Regions from separate parts of the Thermaerobacillus caldiproteolyticus genome, predicted to be linked through region 2. Evidence: a T-box and tRNA genes for the amino acid it is inferred to sense, from the RefSeq annotation. Region 2 holds a T-box; the other holds one or more tRNA genes.
What was found. A T-box is a leader RNA that pairs with one kind of tRNA and senses whether it is charged. The one in region 2 lies ahead of ISX45_RS11435 (valine--tRNA ligase), so its partner is inferred to be a tRNA-Val.
Positions count from the first base shown of each region.

Region 1 (3,300 bases), 1.0 Mb from region 2:
ACCTAAAAAATCATCAAATTGCTGGTATATTCCAATAAAAACAGCAGACCTTTGTTAGTCTGCTGTCTTTTTTATTATACTAATTTTTCTCCAAAAAGCGAACCCATTAGCGCAACAGCAACAGAGGCTGTTTTGTTTCGTTCGTCTAAAATCGGATTTACTTCAACAAATTCTGCCGAAGTAATCAATTTGGCTTCCGCAAGCATTTCCATTGCTAAATGACTTTCTCGATAAGTGAGTCCTCCAATGACAGGCGTCCCCACCCCTGGAGCATCGTGCGGATCAAGACCATCTAAATCTAATGATAAATGAACACCATCGGTACGTTCTTTTAAATAGGCAATCGTTTCTTCCATTACTTTAGTCATACCAAGACGATCAACTTCATGCATTGTATAAACCTTGATACCCTTTTCATGAATTAATCGCTTTTCTCCTTCATCCAACGAACGCGCCCCAATTAAAACAATGTTTTCTGGCTTGACTTTCGGGCTGTAGCCCCCGATATTGGTGAGAGCCGGATGACCTAATCCAAGGCTTGCGGCTAACGGCATACCATGAATGTTGCCAGACGGAGACGTTTCTGCCGTATTTAAATCCCCGTGAGCATCGTACCAAATAACACCCAAGTTTTTGTAATGTTTTGCTACACCAGCTAATGTCCCGATCGCAATACTATGGTCGCCTCCTAGTACAAGAGGAAAATGTCCCCTTTGAACTACCTCATCTACTGTTTGAGCAAGTTTTTCATTTGTTTCTGCAACCGCTTTCAAATTTCGTAAATTCAGCCGTACTCCTTCATCATCAATTCGCTCGGCTTTACCAATGGAAATATCACCTAAATCTTCAATTTCATAATTAAGATTCTCTAACCGCTCAATGACTCCTGCATAGCGAATCGCACTTGGTCCCATATCTACACCGCGCCGCGTTTGCCCTAAATCCATCGGAACACCGATAATTGATATTTTTTTCATGCTGTCTCCCCTTCCCCATGTATTACATATATTGTATCGAATAATAGAACATTGACTCAACTTAACATTTTTTTGAATATTTATTCAATAAAGACAAAAATAAAAAAACTCCTTAAATCTTCAAGATTTAAGGAGTTTTTCTGATGGAGCCTATCGGGATCGAACCGATGACCTCCTGCGTGCAAAGCAGGCGCTCTCCCAGCTGAGCTAAGGCCCCAACATGATAAAAGCCAAACAAAGCGGAAGACGGGACTCGAACCCGCGACCCCCACCTTGGCAAGGTGGTGTTCTACCACTGAACTACTTCCGCACAAAAATGAGCCATGGAGGACTCGAACCTCCGACCCTCTGATTAAAAGTCAGATGCTCTACCTGCTGAGCTAATGGCTCATGATGAAAATGGCTGGGCTAGCTGGATTCGAACCAGCGCATCACGGAGTCAAAGTCCGTTGCCTTACCGCTTGGCTATAGCCCATTGATATAACTTCATGAAATACTTCTTTGAATATACTTCGTGAATCAACACCGAAGGATTAATTTGAGAATTTCTGAAGGAAATTCACGAAATAATCCGACATTGGTATAACAAGTATGTATATGAGGTTGTTCCCACAGCTTAAGGATGAAAAAGCAATGGTGGAGGGGGACGGATTCGAACCGCCGAACCCACTGGGAGCGGATTTACAGTCCGCCGCGTTTGGCCACTTCGCTACCCCTCCGTATTAATATATAGGGAATGGTGCCGGCTGCAGGACTTGAACCCGCAACCTACTGATTACAAGTCAGTTGCTCTACCAATTGAGCTAAGCCGGCTTCATATGTATGGTGGAGGATGACGGGATCGAACCGCCGACCCCTTGCTTGTAAGGCAAGTGCTCTCCCAGCTGAGCTAATCCTCCAAAAAATAAAAGATGACCCGTACGGGATTCGAACCCGTGTTACCGCCGTGAAAGGGCGGTGTCTTAACCACTTGACCAACGGGCCAAAAGAAAGAGACAAACACAAGCTTCCAACCGGGCTTGAACCGGTGACCTCTTCCTTACCATGGAAGTGCTCTACCAACTGAGCTATGGAAGCATGGCTCCGCAGGCAGGATTCGAACCTGCGACCAATCGGTTAACAGCCGATTGCTCTACCACTGAGCTACTGCGGAACGATTAGATCTGCCTAGCGACGACCTACTCTCGCAGGGGCGCTGGCCCCAACTACCATCGGCGCTGGAGAGCTTAACTTCCGTGTTCGGGATGGGAACGGGTGTGACCTCTCCGCCATTGTCACTAGGCAAGATATCGAATTGGACAAATATGATTATAACGAACCTATCGGTTCTGTCAAGAACTTTTTTGTTCTCTCAAAACTAGATAACCGATATCCATGCAAAGAAGCGAACGCTCGGCTTCACCTTTTTCTTGGTTAAGTCCTCGATCGATTAGTATCCGTCAGCTCCACGTGTCGCCACGCTTCCACCTCGGACCTATCAACCTCGTCATCTTCGAGGGATCTTACTCGCTTGACGCGATGGGAAATCTCATCTTGAGGGGGGCTTCACGCTTAGATGCTTTCAGCGCTTATCCCTTCCGCACATAGCTACCCAGCGGTGCCCCTGGCGGGACAACTGGTACACCAGCGGTGCGTCCATCCCGGTCCTCTCGTACTAAGGACAGCTCCTCTCAAATTTCCTACGCCCGCGACGGATAGGGACCGAACTGTCTCACGACGTTCTGAACCCAGCTCGCGTACCGCTTTAATGGGCGAACAGCCCAACCCTTGGGACCGACTACAGCCCCAGGATGCGATGAGCCGACATCGAGGTGCCAAACCTCCCCGTCGATGTGGACTCTTGGGGGAGATAAGCCTGTTATCCCCGGGGTAGCTTTTATCCGTTGAGCGATGGCCCTTCCATGCGGAACCACCGGATCACTAAGCCCGACTTTCGTCCCTGCTCGACTTGTAGGTCTCGCAGTCAAGCTCCCTTCTGCCTTTGCACTCTACGAATGATTTCCAACCATTCTGAGGGAACCTTTGGGCGCCTCCGTTACTCTTTGGGAGGCGACCGCCCCAGTCAAACTGCCCACCTGACACTGTCTCCCACCCCGATCAGGGGTGCGGGTTAGAATTTCAATACCGCCAGGGTGGTATCCCACCGTCGCCTCCACCGAAGCTGGCGCTCCGGCTTCTCAGGCTCCCACCTATCCTGTACAAGCGATACCAAAATTCAATATCAGGCTGCAGTAAAGCTCCACGGGGTCTTTCCGTCCTGTCGCGGGTAACCTGCATCTTCACAGGTACTATAATTTCACCGGGTCTCTCGTTGAGACAGTGC
Region 1 covers NZ_CP064060.1:3,292,551-3,295,850, reverse strand. The annotation lists gene rocF (arginase) at 75-977, opposite strand; tRNA gene ISX45_RS16590 (tRNA-Ala) at 1,122-1,194, opposite strand; tRNA gene ISX45_RS16585 (tRNA-Gly) at 1,216-1,287, opposite strand; tRNA gene ISX45_RS16580 (tRNA-Lys) at 1,295-1,367, opposite strand; tRNA gene ISX45_RS16575 (tRNA-Gln) at 1,378-1,452, opposite strand; tRNA gene ISX45_RS16570 (tRNA-Tyr) at 1,612-1,696, opposite strand; tRNA gene ISX45_RS16565 (tRNA-Thr) at 1,715-1,790, opposite strand; tRNA gene ISX45_RS16560 (tRNA-Val) at 1,801-1,876, opposite strand; tRNA gene ISX45_RS16555 (tRNA-Glu) at 1,890-1,961, opposite strand; tRNA gene ISX45_RS16550 (tRNA-Thr) at 1,982-2,054, opposite strand; tRNA gene ISX45_RS16545 (tRNA-Asn) at 2,056-2,130, opposite strand; rRNA gene rrf (5S ribosomal RNA) at 2,143-2,259, opposite strand; rRNA gene ISX45_RS16535 (23S ribosomal RNA) at 2,387-3,300, opposite strand, start outside.
Region 1: it has a tRNA-Val gene. The T-box ahead of ISX45_RS11435 (valine--tRNA ligase) is inferred to sense a tRNA for this amino acid. The anticodon was not compared.

Region 2 (3,300 bases):
GCCATTTCAATATACCAATCGCATAAGTCATCCCAAATGAAGTTGTAAAGCGCTCGACCAACTTCGCCAAATTCATATTTTTCCGCCAGCTTCGTTACCGTTTCAATCGTTTCGTTGAGACGCGTTAAAATCCATTTATCCGCAACCGATTTTTCGCCTGTTAAATCAATTTCATCATATGTTAGACCGCCCATGTTCATCAACGCAAAGCGGGAAGCGTTCCAAATTTTGTTCGCAAAATTCCATGTTGCTTCTACTTTTTCTGTGCTGAAGCGCAAATCTTGACCAGGTGAGCTTCCAGTTGCCAAGAAGTAGCGAAGCGAGTCAGCGCCGTATTGGTCGATCACATCCATCGGGTCGACACCGTTGCCGAGCGATTTGCTCATCTTCCGTCCTTGCGCATCGCGTACTAATCCGTGGATTAATACATCTTTAAATGGGCGTGTTCCTGTAAACTCAAGACCTTGGAAAATCATTCGCGATACCCAGAAGAAAATGATATCGTATCCTGTTACGAGTACATCGGTTGGATAATAACGTTTGTAGTCCTCAGATTCCGTATTCGGCCAGCCCATTGTTGAAAATGGCCATAATGCGGAGCTAAACCATGTATCCAATACGTCTGGGTCTTGTTCCCAATTTTCGATATCCGCAGGCGGCTCATGGTCCACATAAATTTCTCCAGTTTCTTTATGATACCAAGCCGGAATGCGGTGTCCCCACCATAGCTGACGAGAAATACACCAATCGCGAATGTTTTCTAGCCAGTGTAAATACGTTTTCTCAAAACGTTCTGGCACGAAGTTGATTTTTCCGTCTGTTTTTTGTAGCTCAATCGCCGCTTCCGCTAACGGTTTCATTTTCACGAACCATTGTGTAGAAAGATACGGCTCAACAACGGCACCGCTTCGCTCACTGTGACCAACAGAATGCATATGTTCTTCAATTTTGAAAAGAACTCCTTGTTCTTGAAGGTCTTTGACGATTTGCTTACGGCATTCAAAACGATCAAGTCCTTGATATTGCATCGCATTTTCGTTCATCGTACCGTCTTCGTTCATAACGAGAATGCGTGGTAAGTTATGACGGTTCCCGATTTCAAAGTCGTTCGGGTCATGCGCTGGCGTAATTTTCACTGCTCCGGAACCGAATTCCATATCGACATACTCGTCGCCGATGATTGGAATTTCACGACCAGTAATCGGTAAAATCACCGTTTTGCCGATTAAGTGCTTATAGCGCTCATCTTCTGGATGCACAGCTACCGCTGTATCACCGAGCATCGTTTCTGGACGTGTTGTCGCTACCTCAATGTAGCCAGAGCCGTCAGCGAGCGGATAACGCATATGATAAAGCGCACCTTGTACATCTTTATAGATGACCTCAATATCTGACAGCGCTGTTTTTGTTACCGGGTCCCAGTTAATAATGTATTCGCCGCGGTAAATTAAGCCTTTTTTGTACAACGATACAAATACTTCGCGAACCGCTTTGGACAGCCCTTCGTCCAACGTAAAACGTTCGCGCGTATAATCTAATCCAAGCCCTAATTTCGCCCATTGCTCACGAATGTGACCGGCGTATTCTTCTTTCCATTTCCACGTTTCTTCAACAAATTTTTCACGTCCTAAATCATGGCGGGAAAGCCCTTGGTGACGAAGCTTTTCTTCTACTTTTGCTTGCGTCGCAATACCGGCATGGTCCATTCCTGGAAGCCATAGAACGTCATAGCCTTGCATCCGTTTCATGCGCGTAATAATATCTTGCAACGTTGTATCCCACGCATGACCTAAATGCAATTTTCCTGTGACGTTTGGCGGTGGAATGACAATAGTAAACGGCTGTTTATCGCTGTCACCTGTTGCTTCAAAAAATTTGCCTTCCAGCCACCATTGATAGCGGTTTGTTTCGACAGCTTTATGGTCGTACTTTGTCGACATTGTAATCTCTTTTGTCTCCATCTTGTTTTCCCTCCTATCGTAAAAATAAAAAACTCCCTTCATCCGAAAAGGACGAAAGGAGTAACTTTCGCGGTACCACCTTTTTTCTTAAGCAAGTAGGCACACTTTTCCCCTTGCTTAAGCACTTCATCGCAATAACGGCTGTAACCGGCTTCTTCTACTAAGCAATGCCGTTCAAAGAAGCAGCTCAAGGGCGACCTTCCAACGATAACCGACCTAAGAAATCTCGCAGCTACTGATTTCTCTCTCTGAAGGCGTTATTCGTTGTACTCTTCCCTATCTTCGCTTTTTCACGTTTCTGTTTATTATACTACCGAAAAACCAAATTCATCGTCAATCATCTTTTCCAAGTTTTTATTTATTTATTCTCATTTCGCTTTTTGGTGACAAAAAAATCACATTATCCTCATTATTTCATAATGTATTAGTAGCACACTGTTAGGAGAGATGATGGATGAAGAATTTTAACCGGTTTTCGTGGCCTCCGTGGCTTCGTCAAGTTCGTATCGTTTGCGTACAAGTCATTATTCCGATTACGATTTTCCAAGGGATTCGCACCATTTTTTTTCCGACGCCAATTGACGTTATTTTATTAGCGATTTTTGTACTCATTGCCGTGGCCTTGCATCTTGAATGGATTTAAATTACAAAGAAACTTCCGATTGTTCTTCCGCTTGTTTGGCTTCTTTTATTTGTATAAGACGCATAACGATATATTCGATATTTTTCATTGCCCAATATCGTCGGTGTAATCGGGAAACATAGTCGCGCTCGCTTCTTTCTTTTTGCCGCTCGGTGGCATATTGGAAAACAAAACGATACATGCTATCCGGCTGAGCTAAATGACTGAAAAAAAAGGCTTGCTCCTCATCAAGAATGGATAATTGTTGCTCATATTCTACAACCCCATCTATCCACTCGTCACCGATCGGATGAGACGTTCGGACATGATGATATAAAGATGTAAATAAATCGGCAAGTGGCGATGCCCAACAGGCGCGCTCCCAACTAAGGAAATACCGATTTCCTTTTTCATCGTGTACGTAATGTGATAATGAAGCATTCCCATGAATAAAGACCATTCTCCACTTTTTTGTTTCTTTTATTTTCTCGTACCATTTTTCTAACTGCGTTTCGGCAAACCAATACGCTTGCATCGTTTCATGAAAATACGTACAAACCTGTAATTGAAACGGAGACATATACCATTCATGTTCACATTGTTCGACATATGATTGTAAAAAGGTCCGCTGCTTTTCCCACTCGCTTTTCCGTGCTTCATAATAATGGGTAATTTCCTCTTCTTTTACATCGACTTCTTTTAGTGACTGTCGATGCA
Region 2 covers NZ_CP064060.1:2,280,280-2,283,579, forward strand. The annotation lists gene ISX45_RS11435 (valine--tRNA ligase) at 1-1,961, opposite strand, end outside; T-box leader at 2,006-2,253, opposite strand; gene ISX45_RS11440 (hypothetical protein) at 2,416-2,604, shown strand; gene ysxE (spore coat protein YsxE) at 2,606-3,300, opposite strand, start outside.